DNA from 3 places in the Pusillimonas sp. SM2304 genome. Region 2 is predicted to be linked to each of the others. Evidence: riboswitches for the same ligand, from Rfam matches in the RefSeq annotation. Region 2 holds a riboswitch; each other region holds the start of a gene.
What was found. Region 2 has a riboswitch for thiamine pyrophosphate ahead of thiC (phosphomethylpyrimidine synthase ThiC). Riboswitches for the same ligand answer to the same signal wherever they lie in the genome.
Positions count from the first base shown of each region.

Region 1 (6,153 bases), on a different contig from region 2:
GCTGACCTGACAGCGCGATTCGGGCGGGGGTTCAGCCCGGATAACCTGGAAAACATGCGGCGCTTCTTCATTGCATACCCCGTAGCGGCAATTTCCGAGACACTGTCTCGGAAATCTGGAGAAGGGCTGCCCGTAGGGAACTCCGAGACTGTGTCTCGGAAATTCGACCTCTCAGAACTGTCTCAGGTCTTCACTTTGCCGTGGTCAGCCTACGTTCGGCTGCTGTCGGTCAAGGATGACCATGCACGCCAGTTCTATGAGGCCGAGGCGCTGCGTGGTGGCTGGAGCGTGCGACAACTCGACCGGCAAATTGGAAGTCAGTTCTACGAACGCATAGCCTTGTCCAAGGACAAGGCGGCGATGTTGGTCAAGGGTTCGGTGTCTAAGCCCGAGGATACCGTCACGCCCGACGACGCCATCAAAGACCCGTACGTGCTGGAGTTCCTCGACCTCAAGGACGAGTATTCGGAATCCGACCTGGAAGAGGCCTTGATTCAGCGGCTGGAAGACTTCCTGCTGGAACTGGGTGAAGGTTTCACCTTCGTCGGCCGGCAGCGCCGGTTGCGCATCGACCAGACCTGGTATCGGGTGGACCTGTTGTTCTTCCATCGCAAGCTGCGCTGTCTGGTCATCATCGACCTGAAGCTAGGCAGCCTGACCCATGCCGATGTGGGGCAGATGCACATGTACTGCAACTATGCCAAGGAGCATTGGGCTTACCCGGATGAGAATCCGCCGGTGGGCCTGATCCTGTGTACTGATAAGGGACATGCACTGGCACGGTATGCGCTGGACGGCTTGCCGACCAAGGTGATGGCAGCGAACTACCGGATGGTGCTGCCGGATGCGGAGCTGCTGCAAAAAGAGCTGCAGAACACGCGGCGCCTGCTCGAATCTCGCGGAGCACTGGCACCGTATACGGTTTCAAGCCCCGCGTGATTTGCACGAAAGGCTTGATACTGGACCATTTTTGCCGCCGGCCCGCCCCCAAGGCAAAAGCGCCCCCTTGGGGGATGAGCCCGGACACAGGACAGTCCCTGCGGACTGTTCTGTGCCTGGCGAATCGGAGCGGCCTGCAGGCCGCGAGGTGGACAGCAAGCAGGCGCGAGCCTGCGCAGCGTGGGGGCTTTTTTTGCCGCCGGGCCGCCCCCAAGGCAAAAAGCGCCCCCTCGGGGGGCAGCAAGCGGGCGAAAGCCTGCGCAGCGTGGGGGCGTTTATTTGTTATGCTTGAACCCATGCGGGCGAGCTTGCCCGCTTCTTGACGTCAATGCCCTGAAGTATTTACGGCCTTTTCCTGTACGTGGATATCACCTTGTTTTTGCCTAGCCGACTGTTTTCCGTGAGGGGGCCAGCCATGATCCTGCTGGCGGTCTGTCCGTTGGCGGCGCTGGCTGGGGCACATACGTGGACGCAGGCCAAGGTCAGCGCCGCCATCAACTACGCGGGCAGCGACGCCGCGACGATGTATGCGCCTGCCGGGTCGGCAGCCGGCACGCCGGCGCAAGGCGCTTCGGCATCCGGCGGGCGGATCACCGCCGTGCAGGCCAGCCGCGACTACCAAGGCCAGGCCAGGGTACAGACGCGCGTCTGCTGGAATGGCACCGAACGCTGCGTACCCATGACCGGCCAGAGCCTGAACACCCGGGCATTCAATGGCCTGGATGCGGGCAAGCCCATTTACCTGGTCCACACCGTGTGGGGCAAAGGGCCGCTGCCCGGGCCGCTGTTCGTCAAGGGCAATGTCATTGTCTGGTACGACCGATAGCCGGTTTACTCATCCAGGCTGCGTACGGCGGTATTCAGCGCAGCAAAATCGAAATGCGGTTGCGGGGACTTGAAGCGCAGCATCAGGGCCGTGACCACGGCGGGGACCAGTGCCGCCAGCAGGAAGGATTCAAGCAGATATTCGGGTTTGTCGCCCGGCCCGGGGAAGAGCAGAATGCCGGCCACCAGCCCGCATAGCGTGCTGACGATGGCGGTGGCGCCGCCATAGCGGCGATTGAACAGGCCGAAAAATACCGGGAAGGCGGCCGCAGAGCAGAACAGGTCGGCCAGCAAGAACAGGTAGAGCACGCTATAGCCCTGGGCGGCCACGATCATGACGGGAATCGCCAACAGGAAGATCAGCCAGCGGGACAGCGCCATCAGGGTCGTTTTCCTGATGCTCGGCGTCAGGCGGCGCACATCCACCGCGATCAGGCTCGATACCGCGCTGATGGTGGTATCGGCCGTGCTCATGACCAGGGCCAGGCCCAGGGGAATCAGGGCAATGGCAAACCAGCCGGGAATATGAGGCAGCAGCACGCTGAACAAGGCCACCGAGCTGTCGCCGGTATGTCCCAGCCCGACAAAGGCAAGCCCGAACAGGCCCATGACAAAAATAAAAGGGCCGGCGAACAGGCCGCCCAGCAGGAAGCCGCGGCGCATGGTCCGGGTGTCGCGTGCGGAATAGACGCGCTGCCAGTTGCCCTGGTGGAACAGGCCGGTCAGCAGGATCGCCACGAAAAACGTCAGGCCCGCCTTGATGCCGACCGGATCGGTCAGGCTGATCAACTGCGGCGCCTTGTCTTGCAGCCCGGCCAGCGCGGGCCCGAAGCCGCCGACGGCATGCCAGCCTAGTACGAGCAGCACGATCAGCAGCGGCACGATGACGGCCATTTGCACCTTGTCGGTAAAAATCGATGCGCGCAGCCCGCCGTATGAAGTGTAGAGCAGGGTCGCTCCCATGACGATGGCGGCCGTCACCCATAGCGGAACCGGGGCCAGCAGCGTGACCAATTTGGCGATGGCCGTGATTTCGGCGGCCAAGGTAATGAACATGTAGAACATCATGATGATCAGCACCAGGCCGTACATGCCTCTGCCATACCGCATGATGACGAATTCCGTCAGGGTGTGCCCCTGCGGGATCAGTTCGCGCATGCGCCGGCCCAGCGGAATCATCAGCCAGCGCGGCGAGGCGGCGCCCAGGCCGTAGCCGATGACTGCCGCCAGGCCGCCCCAGGTAGCGGCCTGGGCCGGTGCGAACAGAATCCAGGCGCCCAGCGACGTGGCCAGCAGGGTCAGGATCGTCGCCACGGTACTTTGGCTGTTGCGGGCAACGACATAGTCTTCCAGGCTGCTGCGTTCATGCCGGGCGTAGAGCATGCCCGATAGGGCGAAACCCGCCGAGAACAGCAATAGCCAAAGCACGGCCGAAGAGCTTGAAAGCATTTTTTCCCCTACGCGTCCGGCCTGCCGGAACAAACGAGCCTGGCGCCGCCGGCGGGCGGCGGCGCAAAAAAGGTCGTGGCGGGAAAAGGGATGATGTGCGGCGCTTCCTTCCCTTCGCCGGCATGACCCGGATCAGGTTCAAAGGGTTACCGCGGCAATGTGCGGAATCTCAGCCCAGCATAGGGCTCCCCCAGGAACAGCTGGCAAGCTTAAAGCGCGGTGCAGGGCTTGTCAACGAAAGGCATGGGGTTTTCCATGATGGGTGGCCTGGATTGGCCTGTGGTAAAACCACAGGCATGACAACAAAACTGGAACGGATCGTTCGTCCACAGGAGACAAAGCAGGGATACGAAAAGGTATTCCTGTTCCTGCGCGAAAAGCTGCTGGGCGGCGCGCTGCGGCCGGGCGACCTGCTGCTGCCTGAACGTGAGCTTGCCGAACAGCTCGAGGTCAGCAGGCCGGTGGTGCGCGAGGCCCTGCGCGCCCTGGCCATGGTCGGCGTGGTCGATATCCGCGAGCGTGTCGGAACCTTTGTGAAGAAGCCCGACGTGTCGGTGCTGGGCGATATCTTTGCCTTTACCCTGGCCCAGGATGGCGGTGTCATTGAAGACATCATGCAGGCGCGCGTGGCGATCGAGTGCCAGGCCATCCGCCTTGCCTGCCAGCGGATCACGCCCAAGGACCTGGAAGAAGTCAGCCAGGCGCTGCTCCGGATCAAGGAAACCATTGATTCGCCCGACGAGGGCGGGGATGCCGACTTCGAGTTTCATTCGGCCATCGTGCGCGCCAGCAAGTCGGACACCCTGATCAGCATGTATACGGCCATGCGGCCGCTGTTTATCCGCCTGCACAAAGAGCGGCGCGCCGTGGTCCAGACCGATCCGGCGCTCAAGCCACAGATCATCGACGACCACCGGAAAATATTCCGTGCGCTGGCCGAACGCGATGCGGAAAGCGCGGATGAGCAGTTGCGCATCCATTTCCAGATCGGCGACGAGCGGCGCTACCAGGCCACCTACGCAACGGCATTGCGATAAGCCGGCAGCGGCTTGCGGGCCATGCCAAGGAGACTCTCATGATCAAGAAAATAGGATTTATCGGGCTGGGTACGATGGGGCAGCACATGGCTGCCAATCTGCTCGCCGCGGGCTTTGACTTGCTGGTGCACGATCTGGCGCCCGAGGCCGTCCAGCGGGCGGTGGATGCGGGCGCGCGCGCTGCGGACAGCATTGCGCAACTGGGCGAGGCATCGGATGCCGTCATCCTCATGCTGCCCAACAGTCCGGACGTGCAGTCCGTCATCCATGGGGCGGACGGCTTGCTGGCGCACCCGCCCGCTCAGCGGCTGATCATCGACATGAGCACCATTTCGCCCGTGGTGGCGCGGCAGTTGGGCGGCGAACTGGCCGATCGGGGCGTCTACTTCCTGGATGCGCCCGTATCCGGCGGGCCGGTGGGGGCCCAAAGCGCCTCGTTGACCATCATGGCGGGGGGCGATGTCCAGGCCTTCGACCTGGCCAAGCCGGTGCTGCAGGCGATGGGCACCACGATTACCCATGTGGGCCAGAGCGGCGCGGGCCAAACGCTGAAACTGTGCAATCAGCTGATTTGCGGCATCAATATTCAGGCGATCTGCGAGGCGCTTGCCCTGGGGCGGGCCTCGGGTGTCGACCTGGATGTGATGCGCGAAGTGCTGATGGGCGGGTCGGCCGCGTCGTGGATGCTCGACAAGCTGGGCCCGTCGATGATACAGCGCGATGCCAAGGCCGGTTTCCGCATTGACCTCATGCTCAAGGACCTGAAGCTGGTGCAGGAACTGGCGTTTGATCTTTCGGTGCCTTTGCCGGCCACTTCGCTGGTCGCCACGCAATATCTGGACGCGCGTGTCCATGGCGAAGGGTCCAACGGCAATCAGGCCCTGTTTGCCGTCTACGACCGCATGGCCAACCAGGTCCGATATTAAACAGGGGCACCGATGACGACATTGGATTTTTCTGTCGTGCTGTCGCGCTGGGATATGTTTGTCCAGGGCCTGTACCTCACCATCCAGCTGACGCTGGTTGCCACGGCCTGCGGCTTCGTACTGGGCACCTTCTGCGCCATAGGCAAGCGCGGTCGCAGGCTTTGGCTGAAGCGGCTGTGCGGCGGCTACATCGAAGCCATCCGCAACACGCCTTTGCTGGTGCAGATTTTCCTGGTGTACTTTGGCCTGTCCAGCCTGGGCCTGTCATTGAACGCCGTGCTGGTGGCCATGATTGCCTTGACGATCAACGTTGGCGCCTATTCGGCCGAGATCATGCGTTCGGGGTTTGATTCCATTGAGAAAGGGCAACTGGAAGCGGCCGAAACCCTGGGCTTGTCGCGTTGGCAGGTTTATTGGCATGTCATCCTCAAGCAGGCGCTGGAGCGGGTCTATCCCGCCCTGACCAGCCAGTTCGTGTTGCTGATGCTGGCCTCGTCCATTTGTTCACAGATTTCCGCCGAAGAACTGACCGCCGTGGCCAACTTCGTGCAGTCGGATACCTATCGGCCGCTGGAAACCTATGTGGTTGTAGGTGGTTTGTATATCGCCTTGTCGGTCTTGCTGCGGGCGCTGTTCTGGGTCCTGGGCATGATGATTTTCAAGCGCCGCCGGGCGCTTGCCACCCCGATCTAGGCGAGGCGCGCGCATGGGACAGAGTTTTGCGGTTGGATACCTTGCCTTTTTATTGAAAGGCGCTTTGTGGACGGTGGGTTTGTCTACCATCGCCCTGATATGCGGGGGCGTGCTGGCGCTGATCGTGGCCTTGTGCCGGATCAGCACGCTGCGATGGCTGCGCGTGGCCACGGCGCTTTATATACAGATCATCCAGGGTACGCCCGTGCTGGTGATTATCTTTCTGATGTATTTCGGCCTGCCGTCCCTGGGCTTGACCGTATCGCCGCTGGCGGCCGCTTCGG
Region 1 is NZ_JAVLUJ010000002.1:719,919-726,071, forward strand. Features, by position in the region: gene RE432_RS12405 (PDDEXK nuclease domain-containing protein) at 1-939, shown strand, start outside; gene RE432_RS12410 (flagellar protein FlhE) at 1,355-1,765, shown strand; gene RE432_RS12415 (sodium:solute symporter family protein) at 1,771-3,213, opposite strand; TPP riboswitch at 3,306-3,415, opposite strand; gene RE432_RS12420 (FadR/GntR family transcriptional regulator) at 3,510-4,250, shown strand; gene RE432_RS12425 (NAD(P)-dependent oxidoreductase) at 4,247-5,176, shown strand; gene RE432_RS12430 (amino acid ABC transporter permease) at 5,189-5,869, shown strand; gene RE432_RS12435 (amino acid ABC transporter permease) at 5,883-6,153, shown strand, end outside.
Region 1: linked by a shared signal. The riboswitch ahead of RE432_RS12415 (sodium:solute symporter family protein) and the one ahead of thiC (phosphomethylpyrimidine synthase ThiC) in region 2 are both predicted to bind thiamine pyrophosphate.

Region 2 (6,423 bases):
TCGCCCAGCAGGCTGCGGTACTGGCTGATTTCCTTGATGCGCGCCTTGACCAGATAGTCGAAATCGCCAGAAACCAGGTGGCATTCCTGCACCTGCGGAATACACAGAATTTCCCGGCGGAAGTCATCGAAGGTGCGATCGGACTTGCTCGACATCGAGATTTCCACAAACACCAACAGGCCGGCGTCCAGCGCGCCGGGCGAAACCCGCGCATGGTAGCCCGTGATCACGCCATCGCGCTCAAGGCGCCTGACCCGCTCTATGCACGGCGTCACCGTCAGCCCCACCGCCTCGGCCAGGTCGGTCATCGACATGCGGCCGTCGCGTTGCAACAAATCCAGAATATGCCGGTCGAGTTTATCTAAAGTAGACACAGGCGTGCGTTGTATTCTCATGTGCTTTCCTTGATGATCCGAAGGCGATTAACGGGCCCAACCCTTTGCTTCAGCAATTATTGCTGAAATCGTCTTATCGCGCCCGGCGAACAGGACAAAACACTGAAAAACGGAATTCTTTGCAAAAAAATGCTGGTCAAGCTGCCTTACCATCCTTGAATTACACCAGAATTTCCGGGATCAAATGAAAATCATCGTTCTAGGGGCGGGCGCGGTCGGCGTCAGCAGTGCCTACTACCTGGCCAGGCAGGGCCATGAAGTGACCGTCATCGAGCGACTGGCGGGCCCCGCGCTTGAAACCAGCTTTGCCAATGCCGGACAAGTCTCCTATGGCTACTCCAGCCCGTGGGCGGCACCGGGCGTACCGCTCAAAGCGATCAAATGGATGTTTGCCAAGCATCCCCCGCTGACTATCCGCCCCGACGGCACCCTGTTCCAGCTGCAGTGGATCTTCAATATGTGGCGCAACTGCAGCGCCAGCCGCTACGCCATCAACAAAGAGCGCATGGTCAGGCTGTCGGGCTATAGCCGCGTCTGCCTTGAAGCATTGCGCAACGACATCGGCATTCAATACGAAGGACGGCGCCAGGGCACTTTGCAAGTGTTTCGGACCCAGCAGCAACTGGATGCCGTCGGCCAGGACATCAACGTGCTGAGCGATGCGGGCATCCGCTACGAGCTGCTGGGCCGCGACCAACTCGAACAGGCCGAGCCCGCGCTGGCGCGCACGAAAGACAAGCTGGTGGGCGGGCTGCGCCTGCCCGACGACGAAACGGGCGACTGCAACCTGTTCACCACGCGCCTGGCCGCCGAAGCGGAAAAGCTGGGCGTGACCTTCCGCTACGGCACCACCATCAAGCATGTGCATGTGGACGGCTCGAAAGTGTCGGGCGTGGAAACCGATGCCGGCCTGCTGACCGCCGACGCCTATGTGATGGCGCTGGGGTCGTGGTCGACACCATTGCTCCGGCACATCGGCAAGCTGCCGGTTTATCCCTTGAAAGGCTATTCGATTACGGTTCCCATCGCCGATGAACGCTGCGCACCCGTCTCGACGCTGCTGGACGAAAGCTACAAAATAGCCGTGACGCGCTTTGACGGCCGGATACGGGTTGGCGGCATGGCGGAAATCGTGGGGTTCGACAAAACGCTTGATGAAAGACGCCGCAAAACACTGGAACTGGTGCTGACCGACCTGTTCCCGGGCAGCTATACGCCGACAGATGTAGCGTTCTGGACCGGGCTGCGCCCCAAAACGCCGGACAGTACCCCGGTCGTCGGCCCGACTCGCCTGCCCAACCTGTTCCTGAACACGGGACACGGCACATTGGGCTGGACCATGGCCTGCGGCAGCGGCCAGTTGATTGCCGATATGGTGTCGGGCAAGCCCACCGCCATACGCAGCGACGATTTATCCATACACCGTTATCAATCCTGATCGGGCGGCGCAGCGGCATGCCGCGCCGCGGCAGCATCAGGTTGGCCCGGTAAACATATAACCCCAGTTATGCACCGACTTCAGCGGCATGGTCAGCCCGTGCGCGGTGAACTTTCGCCGCATGCGGCTGACCATCACCCCCAGGCGCCCCTGGTGGGTAGGGGCTTCCGACAGCGCATAGCCCGCATTGACGGCATCAATCAATTGGCGATGCGTGGCACGAAGATCGGGCGCGTTCAGTAACGCGGTCAGAAAAGCCCTTTCGCCCGTGGTCAGCGCAATGCGCACGCCGTCGGGGCTGACCAGCACCCAGGACTGCTCTTCCAGCGACCAGATGCCGCCGGAGGCGGGCGCCGCCGAGGCATCGGCATCAGGCACGGCGCCCGCGCGCGCCATCAGGCGAAACAGAATGGCCCCCAGCAATGCCGGGGAAGCATTGCGTGCGAAGCAATTATCGACCCCGCTTTGCAGAGACAGTATGGCGTCGGTTTCCGGCGCCGGATCGACGATGGCGACAATGCCCGCGCCCGCGTGCAGCGTACGCAGATAGGTGGCCGCCGCACAGTTTTCCGTCAGCGTGCCTGACAGTATGGCCACTGGCGGCGCGTGGGTCGACGCGCTGGTGAGTATGTATTGATGCAACGCCAGAACATCTGTACAGCGCAGCACCTGAAAGCCCTGTGCCTGCAGCCCTGCGATTGTTTTATTACGTACCGCGGTAAGCGCTGCATTGGCCTTGGGCGCAAAAAATGAAACAGACAGATTTGGTTTCATGGCATGGCCCCGGTGAAGTGTCGACAAGCCTTCTTCAATAGGAGATAAACGCGCAACATAAGTGCCTGTAAACCCAGGAAGGCGAAGGCCGCAGGGGCTTCATGCTCCTGGCCGGGCCCCGCAAGCCGTCGTCAACTATTGTGCACTTGTTTCGCATAAATTTGTTAATTTCTTGTATATCTATTTACCGAAATTTACATTAGATTATCACGTTTGCAATTAGCATTATTACCACTGTGATTGACTTACATCGTTCAATCACAAACGTGAACCACTTTGCCGATCGTCTTCGTCATGCGCGAACCCTGCGCCAAATGAGCCAGGCAGCCCTTGCCCGGGCTTGCGGGTTATCGCAAGGCGCTATCGCGAACTACGAAAACAAAAACCGCCAGAGCGCCAAGGAGATTTTCCGGTTGGCGGAGGTGCTGGCCGTGAACCCAATATGGCTGGGCATGGGCACCGGCCCCATGGAAGTGGCTGAATCACCCATCGAAACACATTTGACATACCGGGTGACTGATCACAGCCCTCCGGCCCGGCAAGGCCTGTGGCCATTCGCCAGCGTGCCGCCCGAGCTGTATTGGTCGTTGCGCCTTGAGGAACGCCAACTGATTGAAAACGCGGTGGCCAGCCTGATCCAGTCGCTGCGCAATAAATCCGGCGGGTCCTGACAACCGGACCGCCGTCGGTCCGGCCCTGACAAGTTCCAGCCAAGGCTCTATACTTGCATCCACGCAGGGGTACTCGTTGCTTGCAACGGGTTGAGAAAAACCCTTCGTACCAGTACGGATAATGCCGATGCTGGGAGCGCACTGTCCGACATCCATCAGCCGATGTCGGCAAGACTATCCCTATCTATCGGCTCCATGGACTACTTTTTGGAGCATGCCTTGACCACACACTCGCCGTTTTCGGCCGCCACCGCCGCCGCCGACATCAACGCCATCACCCCCCTTCCCCAATCCCGCAAGGTGTACCAGACCGGCTCCCGGCCTGACCTGCGGGTGCCATTCCGGGAAGTCCAGCAAAGCGATACACCTTCTACTTTCGGCGGCGAGGCCAACCCGCCACTGACCATTTACGATACCAGCGGCCCCTACACCGATCCGGCGGCCCGCATAGACATCCGCAAAGGCTTGCCGCCGCTCAGGCTGGCCTGGATACAAGAGCGGGGCGACACACAGGAACTCGCAGGACCCAGCAGCGAATATGGATCGAGCCGGCAGCACGACGCCAAGCTGGCCGCCATGCGGTTTGAACTGCGCCGCAAACCGCGCCGCGCCACCGGCGGAGCCAACGTCACCCAGATGCACTATGCCCGTCGCGGCATCATCACGCCCGAGATGGAATTTGTGGCCATCCGCGAGAATCTACGGCGCGAGCACACCCTGCAGACCCTGCTGTCCAGCGGTCCGAACGGCGCGAAGCTGGCGGAACGGCTGCTGCGCCGGCATCCCGGACAAGCATTCGGCGCGGCCATTCCGGCCACCATCAGCCCCGAGTTCGTCCGCAATGAAATCGCGCAAGGACGGGCCATCCTGCCCGCCAACATCAACCATCCTGAACTGGAGCCCATGGCCATAGGCCGTCATTTTCTGGTCAAGGTCAATGCCAATATCGGGAATTCCGCCCTGAGCTCGGGAATCAGCGAAGAGGTCGAGAAAATGACCTGGGCCATACGCTGGGGCGGCGACACCGTCATGGACCTGTCCACCGGCAAGAACATTCATGAAACGCGCGAATGGATCATACGCAACTCACCCGTCCCGATCGGGACGGTGCCCATTTACCAGGCGCTGGAAAAGGTAGACGGCAAGGCCGAGGCGCTGAGCTGGGCCATTTTCCGCGACACGCTCATCGAGCAGGCCGAGCAAGGCGTGGATTACTTCACCATCCATGCCGGTGTGCGCCTGCCTTTCATTCCCATGACGGCCAACCGCATGACGGGCATCGTCTCGCGGGGCGGCTCCATCATGGCCAAATGGTGCCTGGCCCACCATAAAGAAAGCTTTCTGTACGAACACTTCGAAGACATCTGCGACATCATGAAGGCGTATGACGTCAGTTTCTCGCTGGGCGACGGCCTGCGGCCCGGATCAGGCTACGATGCCAACGATGAAGCACAATTCGCCGAACTGAAAACCCTGGGGGCGCTGACGCAGATTGCCTGGAAGCATGATGTGCAGGTGATGATAGAAGGGCCGGGGCATGTACCCATGCACCTGATCAAGGAAAACATGGACATGCAGCTGGAGCATTGCCACGAGGCGCCTTTTTATACGCTGGGACCGCTGACCACGGACATCGCGCCGGGCTACGATCATATTACCTCGGGTATTGGGGCCGCCCTGATAGGCTGGTACGGCACGGCCATGCTCTGCTATGTCACCCCCAAGGAGCATCTTGGACTGCCCAACAAGAAAGACGTCAAGGACGGCATCATTACCTACAAGATCGCCGCTCATGCCGCCGACCTGGCCAAAGGCCATCCCAGCGCAGCCATCCGCGATAATGCACTGTCCAAGGCACGGTTCGAGTTTCGCTGGGAAGATCAGTTCAACCTGGGCCTGGACCCAGACACAGCGCGCGACTTCCATGACGAGACCCTGCCCAAGGATTCGATGAAATCAGCGCATTTCTGCTCGATGTGCGGGCCGCATTTTTGCAGCATGAAGATCACGCAAGACGTGCGCGCGTATGCCGATGCCCAGGGCCTGGACCCCGAGCAGGCCCTGCAGAACGGCCTGCAGGAAAAAGCAGCGGAGTTTCGGAGCAAGGGCGGCGTCATTTACCATCAGGCCTGACGCCGGCGGGGTGCTTTTTGCCTTGGGGCGGCCCAGCGGCAAAAATAATGCCCCCGCGCTGCGCAGGCTGTGCCTGCTTGCTGCCCCCCCAAGGGGGGGCTTTTTGCCTTGGGGCGGCCCGGCGGCAAAAAAAGGGGCGGCCAATGAGCCGCCCCGGTTATCTGCTGAACGAGCCGTTTACTGTTGCACGGCGTACAGATAGAGTTCAACGCGGCGGTTCATCGCGCGGCCTTCGGCCGTCGCGTTATCCCCAACCGGGTTGTTCGGGCCACGCCCTTCGGCCGTCAGGTTGCCCACGGGAACGCCTTGCTGCGACAGATAGTTGGCCACTGCGCGCGCGCGGTTGACCGACAGCGTCTGGTTGGTCGCATCCGAGCCGGTGCTGTCGGTGTAGCCGATGGATTTGGCGCGCAATTCAGGATGCTGGACCAGCGCGCGGGCCACACTGTCGAGCACCGGCAGCAAGGCCGGCTTGAGCGCATATTTGCCGGTATCGAACGACACATTGCTTGGGATATTCACACGCAAGGTGCCGTCGGGCATTTCGGTCACGTCCACACCCAGGCTGGATGCGCCCGATTTTTCGACATCGTTCTTGACGCTTTTCCAGTTATAGCCGGCGATGCCGCCTGCGACGGCGCCAATACCGGCGCCGATAGCGGCCGCCTTGCTGCTGTCGCCGATCAAGGCCCCCAAGCCCGCGCCGACCGCGGCGCCGGCGCCTGCCCCGACGGCCGTCTTGCCGCCCGTACCCATCTCGTTCATATTGGCACAACCGGCCACCAACGCAACCATGGCAACCAGGGTGGTCATTCGCCCAGCACGCATAGATACTTTCATGTAATTCTCCTTGATTCTTGTCTAAGCAGCTGATGACTGCTGCCGCTTATCCTAGCAAGCGGCACTATCCAGGAGTGTTACATTTTGGTTCAGCGAGTGATGATTTGACTGTTGTTGACATTGGCGGCGGCCAAAAAAAAGCGGGCATGCGCGCCCGCTGGATTACACCCCC
Region 2 is NZ_JAVLUJ010000001.1:1,669,298-1,675,720, reverse strand. Features, by position in the region: gene RE432_RS07775 (Lrp/AsnC ligand binding domain-containing protein) at 1-395, opposite strand, end outside; gene RE432_RS07770 (D-amino acid dehydrogenase) at 580-1,833, shown strand; gene RE432_RS07765 (helix-turn-helix domain-containing protein) at 1,870-2,607, opposite strand; gene RE432_RS07760 (helix-turn-helix transcriptional regulator) at 2,844-3,278, shown strand; TPP riboswitch at 3,334-3,431, shown strand; gene thiC (phosphomethylpyrimidine synthase ThiC) at 3,498-5,411, shown strand; gene RE432_RS07750 (OmpA family protein) at 5,589-6,206, opposite strand.

Region 3 (6,423 bases), on a different contig from region 2:
GATGCCCGGGAACTGGCTCGCCGTGTCCTGGGGCAGGTGGGCCTGCTTGAAAAGGCGACCCAATATCCTGAGCAGTTGTCGGGCGGACAGCAGCAGCGGGTGGCCATAGCGCGTTCGCTGGCCATGGAACCCAAGGTGATGCTGTTCGACGAGGTCACATCCGCGCTCGATCCGCAATTGACGGGTGAAGTGCTGCGCGTGATCGAGGACCTGGCCCGGAAAGGCATGACCATGATCATGGTCACGCACGAAATGAACTTTGCGCGGCGCGTCGCCGACACGATTATCTTCATGCACGAAGGAAAAGTTTGGGAGAAGGGGAGCGCGGACATGCTGAACGATCCCCAGACGCCAGAGCTCAAGGAGTTCCTGCAGAACGAACTCTGACATGACCTATATAAACCGGAGACCTACCATGAAAAAACGTACCTTCCTGACATCCTTGCTGTGCGCCGCCGGCATGATGGCCGGTGTTGCCGCCGTGGCCCATGCCGATGTGCTGGACAACGTCACCAAAAGCGGGAAAATCCGCATATCCACCGACCTGGGCATTCCGCCCGCGGGCATGATGAGCGCATCGATGGAACCGATGGGCGCCGACGTCGAGGTCGGAAAACTGCTGGCCAAGGACTGGGGCCTGGAATATGAGCTGGTCCAGACCACCGGCGCCACCCGCATTCCGAACCTACAGACGGACAAAGCCGATATCGTGGTGTCGACCCTGTCGGTGACGGAAGAGCGGGCCAAGGTCATCGACTTTTCGCATCGCTATGCCGTGCTGCAATCCATTGTCGCGGGTTATCAGGACATCCCTGTCAGCAGTCTGGAAACCATGAAGGGCCATACGGTGGCGGTGACCCGCGGCACCACGCAAGACACCGAGCTGACGCCCCAGGCATCCAAGTATGGGTACAAGGTTGCGCGCTATGATGATGACGCGACCCTGGTGACGGCGGCCGTCAGCGGACAGGCCAAGATGGTTGCCACCTCGCAGTCGCTGGTGGCTCAGATCGATCAGAAAATCGGCAAGGACAACTTCAAGCCTTTGTTCGTCCTGCGCAACTTCGACCTGGCCATTGGCGTGAAGAAAGGCGAGGCGCGTCTTTTGGCCAAGGTCAATGAGTGGGTCGATGCCAATGTCAAGAATGGCAAGCTGAACGAGATCTACAAGAAATACTACGGTACCGAATTGCCCGAAGACATGCGCGGCAATTAAGTGTCCGGGATCACATCGATTTTTCAGTAAACAGGAATAGCGTCATGCGTATTGTTATTGGTTCGGACCACGCCGGCTGGCCTTTGAAGCAGGCGATTGTGGATCACATCAAGAGCCTGGGCCACGAGGTCAATGATGTGGGCAGTTACGATGAACAGCCGGTGGACTTTCCGGATATCGCCCGCGCGCTGACCGGGCAGTTGACCTCCGGCGGCGCGGAGCGCGGCATCATGGTGTGCGGCACGGGTGTTGGCGCATGTATCGCCGCCAACAAGGTCAAGGGCATCCGGGCCGCAGTGTGCCACGACATCCATTCCGCGCATCAGTGCGTCGAGCACGATGACGTCAATGTCATGTGCATCGGCGCGCAGATCGTCGGGCCGTGGCTGGCGGTCGATCTGGTCGGGGCTTACCTCAAGGCCGAGTTCTCGACCGACGAGGATTGCCGCCGGCGGGTCGAGAAACTGCACGCCATGGACCTGGCTTGAGCGCTGGCAAGGCGGACGACATGCAGCAGGATCATCCCGCCATCTTTGTTGCCGGCATTTATGCCGCCGACCTGGTTTTCACCGCGAGCCGCTTGCCGGCTCCCGGTGAAACCATCGCCGCGACGGGTTTCACCCGGGGGCACGGCGGAAAAGGGTCCAACCAGGCCGTGGCCGCCGCCCGGGCGGGTGGACGGGTGTCATTCTTTACCTTCATCGGTGATGATGCCTTTGGCCAGGATGCGGCGCAATTCTGGCGCGACGAAGGGGTGCACAGCAAAGCCGTGGTGGTCAAGGGGCAGGCCACCGGCGCGGCCGGCATCTTCGTCGACCCGTCGACCGGCGGCAATGCGATCACGGTTTTTCCAGGGGCATCGGGCACGATGCAAGCGGCCGATATCGACCGCGTCGAAGCCGACATTGCTGCGTCCGATGTCTTTGTCGTGCAACTGGAGCAACCCGTCGAGGTCGCGCTGCGTGGACTGGAACTGGCGCGCCGCCACGGGGTGGCCAGCATTCTGAATCCTGCGCCCGCCGTGCCTTTGCCGGATGCGATATTTGCTTTGTGCGATTACCTGTTGCCTAACGAAACCGAGGCCGGCCTGTTGACGGGCTTGCCCGTCGAAACCCTTGAACAGGCCGAAGCGGCGGCGCGGGCGCTACTGCAAAAGGGGGTGGGCAACGTCATCGTGACCTTGGGTGAGCGGGGCGCGCTGTTTTGCAATCACACCGAAACCTTTCTGGTCCCGCCCGTCAAGGCCGGCGCTTGCGTCGACACCACCGGCGCGGGCGATGGCTTTACAGCCGGTTTCGCCGTGGGGCTGGGGCAGGGCATGCCGGCGCGCGATGCCATGCGCTTTGCCGCGGCGCTGGCGGGCATTTCCGTGACGCGCCACGGCGCGGGCGTGTCCATGCCCACCTTGGCCGAGATACGGGCCGTATTGAGGCCTTAAGGGGTTTTTGCGCTATGATGGCACCGCGACACGGGGTGCCTGGCCCGAAACGGCCGGCTGAGATCGACACCCGTCGAACCTGAAACAGTTAGCACTGGCGAAGGGATGTCGGCCATGGGGCCAGCGGCAGCATTGCCGCGCGCGCATACCTTTGCTATTTCCGCGAAGGTATGCCATGAAGAACAGCCCAGCAGCATTTCCCATTCATCAGCAGGTCGTCCTGGTCACCGGCGGCGGCCGGGGCCTGGGCCGGCATATTGCGGGCGCCTTTTTGCGAGAAGGCGCCCGCGTTGTCGTCAACTACCTGAATAGCGCCGAGAGCGCCCGCGCGCTGGCTGCCGGTGCGCCGGAACGCGCGTTCGCCGCGCAGGCCGACGTCACGGACGCCGATGCCGTGCAGGCCATGCTGGCCCAGGCGCGCGAGCGCTTTGGCGCGCCGGTCACCACCGTGGTCAATAATGCCTTGCCGGCATTTTCGTTCAATGGCGACGCCAGGCCGCATGCCGATGCCTTGTCGTGGGCGCAACTGAACCAGCAGTTCGAAGGCGTAGTGCGCGCTGCCTTGAACACCACGCAGGCCGCGCTGCCGGGCATGCGCGAACAGGGCTTTGGCCGCATCATCAATATAGGCACCAACCTGTTCCAGAATCCGGTCGTGCCCTATCACGACTACACCGCCGCCAAAGCCGCCTTGCTGTCGCTCACGCGCACGCTGTCGCATGACCTGGGCCCGGACGGCATTACCGTCAATATGCTGTCGGGCGGGCTGCTGCGCAGCACGGATGCCTCGGCAGCCACGCCGGAAGCGGTGTTCAACCTGATCGCATCGAGCACGCCGCTGCGCCGTGTGACTACGCCGGCCGAGTTCGCCGATGCCGCGTTGTTCTTCGCGTCGCCCTGGTCACGGTCTGTGACAGGACAGAATCTGGTGGTCGACGGCGGCCTGGTCAAGAACTAGGACGGGCCATGACAAAACGGATGCTTCACCTGAACCTTTTCATCTTCGGCTGCGGACACCACCGGGCCGCTTGGCGCCATCCCGACTCGGCGGTCGAGCGCCTGGGCGACATCGGCTATTACGAGCAGTTGGCGCAAACAGCCGAGCGCGGCAAGCTGGACGCCATTTTCTTTGCCGATGGGCAGTCCACCGATAACCTGCCGGACGGCCCGCGCTGGTTCCTGGAACCCTTGACCGCCCTGGCGGCCATCAGCCGCGCCACGCAGCGCATCGGCCTGATCAGCACCGTCTCCAGTACTTTCTACACCCCGTTCCACGCGGCGCGCATGGTTGCGTCGCTGGACCATATTTCGAAGGGGCGGATAGGGTGGAATGTGGTGACCTCCATGTTTGACTCAGAAGCGCGCAATCACGGCTTCGATGCCATGCCCGGGCACGACTGGCGTTACACGCGGGCGGAAGAGTTCGTCGATGTGGCGCTGCGCCTGTGGGATTCCTGGCGCGACGATGCGCCGCAACTTGACCGGCAGGGTGCTTACGTTTCACCTGAATCGGTGCGCGCCATCGATCACCAGGGCGAGCATTTCCGGGTCGATGGACCGCTGACCATACCGCGTCCGCCTCAAGGCCATCCCGTGCTGTTCCAGGCCGGCGCGTCGGAGCAGGGCCGGGACCTGGCTGCGCGCCGGGCCGAGGCCATCTATGCCGTGGCCTACGATCTGGCGGCGGCGCAAGACTATTATCGCGACATCAAGAGGCGGGTGCGCGAGGCGGGCCGGACCGATCCCGTTCCGATCATGCCGGGCCTGGTCGCCTATGTGGGCTCGACCCAGGACGAAGCGCGGGCCAAACAGCGCGCGCTGGACGAACTGTTGCCCGCGCAGGATGCGTTGCGGCAATTGGGCATGTATGTGGGCCAGGACTGCACGGCCTGGGAACTGGATGCGCCCGTGCCCGCTTTGCCGCCGCTGGAGGCGTTCACTGGCCCCAAGGGCCGCTACGCAACGGTGCTGCGCATCATCCAGACGGAACAGCCCACGGTGCGCCAGTTGCTGGGCCGACTGGCGGCCGGGGGCGGACATTGCACCATGGTAGGCACCCCCGAGCAGATTGCCGATGAGATGGAGCGGTGGCTGCTGAACGAGGGGGCCGACGGCTTCAACCTGATGCCGCCTGCGCTGCCGGGCGGCATCGACGATTTCGTCGATCAGGTCGTACCGGTGCTGCAGCGGCGCGGCCTGTTTCGCAAGGACTACGAAACAGACACCTTGCGCGGACATCTGGGCTTGCCGCGTCCCGCATCGCCCGGAAGCTGACGGCCCTGTCGTGCCGTACCGGGCGCGGACGGTTATTGCTGGACGGCTTCCAGCGCAATGTCCAGGGTGACTTCATCGCCCACGGCAGGCGCAAACTTGCCGGCATTGAAGTCGCTGCGCTTGATCACCACGGTGGCGTTGGCGCCGATGGCGTCTTTCTTGAGCATGGGATGCGGCTGGTTCACAAATGAGGTGACCGTCAGGGTGACGGGCTTGGTAATGCCTTTGATGGTCAGGTCGCCGTCGATGCTGACGGGCTTGCCGTCCTGGAAGGTGACCTGGGTCGACTTGAACGTCGCGGTGGGATGATTGGCGGTATCCAGGAAGTCGGCGCCCTGGATGTGGCCGTCAAACGCTTTGGAGCCGGTGCTGACCGACGTCATGTCTATGCTGATGTCGACCGACCCGGTGCTGGCTTCCTTGTCCAGCGTGACGGTGCCTGTGGTGGTGTCGAAACGCGAGATTTGCTTGGACATCCCCATGTGGTCATAGGAAAAGCGCGGGAAAGTATGGCTGGAATCCACCGCATACGTGCTGGGCGCGGCCAGTGCGGGGGCGGCAAACAGGGCGGCAAGCGCCATCATGGCGAAATGTTTTTTCATGTGCAATCCTTTGGAAAACAGGGGATGGAAGGTGAGTCAAAAAGGGTATTACGGCTTGGCCACGACATTGAAGGTGACCTGGATGTCGTTCGCCACAATGCTGAAGTCGCTCCAGTCGCCTTCGCCTATGCCGAAGTCGCCGCGCTTGAGCGTAAATGTGCCGGTAAACAAGGCCGAGCCGTCCTGTTCTTCAAGCGAGAAGGGCGCGCTGACGGCTTGGGTCTTGCCTTTGATGGCCAGTTCACCGGTGAGCTGATAGCGATTGCCGCCCAGCGCCTGGACGGTGCTCGACTCGAAGCGGGCCAGGGGGTGGGCCGGCGTGTTCAGCCATTCGCTTTTCTCGATTTCGGCGTTGGCCTCTTCAGTGCCCACATCGATGCCTGCCAAGGGAATCTGAAGGACGACGCTGGCCTTTTCGGGCGCCGCCGGGTCGAAACTGAATGCAGGCGCTTCGATGGCGTTGAAGCCGCCCTCCATCGTGACACCCATTTGTTGATAAGAAAACGCAATGCGGCTGCTTGCGGTGTCCAGGGTGGTGTACTCCGTGGCATGGGCGCTGACAAAAGGGGCCAGCGCCAGCGTGGCGGATAGTGCGGCTTGGTGCAGCAGGCGGGTGTTCATGCGGTTCTCCGGGTATGCGTCAATGCGTTGAAATCTGCGGCGCGGCCGCTTTGCGCCTGCCGGCGGGCAGCATGCGCGTCAGTACGGTGTCGCGGTCAATGAAGTGGTGCTTCAGGGCTGCGGCGACGTGGGCAATGACCAGCGCCAGCAGGGTGTAGTTCAGTATCTGATGGGTTTGTTGCAGCAGCTCGCCTAAAGCCGGATCCTTGGAAACCAGATTGGGCAGGGGCAGCACGCCAAACCACACGACCTGGAAGCCCTGGGCCGAGCTC
Region 3 is NZ_JAVLUJ010000002.1:726,819-733,241, forward strand. Features, by position in the region: gene RE432_RS12440 (amino acid ABC transporter ATP-binding protein) at 1-387, shown strand, start outside; gene RE432_RS12445 (transporter substrate-binding domain-containing protein) at 416-1,216, shown strand; gene RE432_RS12450 (RpiB/LacA/LacB family sugar-phosphate isomerase) at 1,261-1,704, shown strand; gene rbsK (ribokinase) at 1,725-2,654, shown strand; TPP riboswitch at 2,676-2,777, shown strand; gene RE432_RS12460 (3-oxoacyl-ACP reductase) at 2,830-3,612, shown strand; gene RE432_RS12465 (LLM class flavin-dependent oxidoreductase) at 3,633-4,928, shown strand; gene RE432_RS12470 (YceI family protein) at 4,961-5,530, opposite strand; gene RE432_RS12475 (YceI family protein) at 5,579-6,151, opposite strand; gene RE432_RS12480 (cytochrome b) at 6,171-6,423, opposite strand, start outside.
Region 3: linked by a shared signal. The riboswitch ahead of RE432_RS12460 (3-oxoacyl-ACP reductase) and the one ahead of thiC (phosphomethylpyrimidine synthase ThiC) in region 2 are both predicted to bind thiamine pyrophosphate.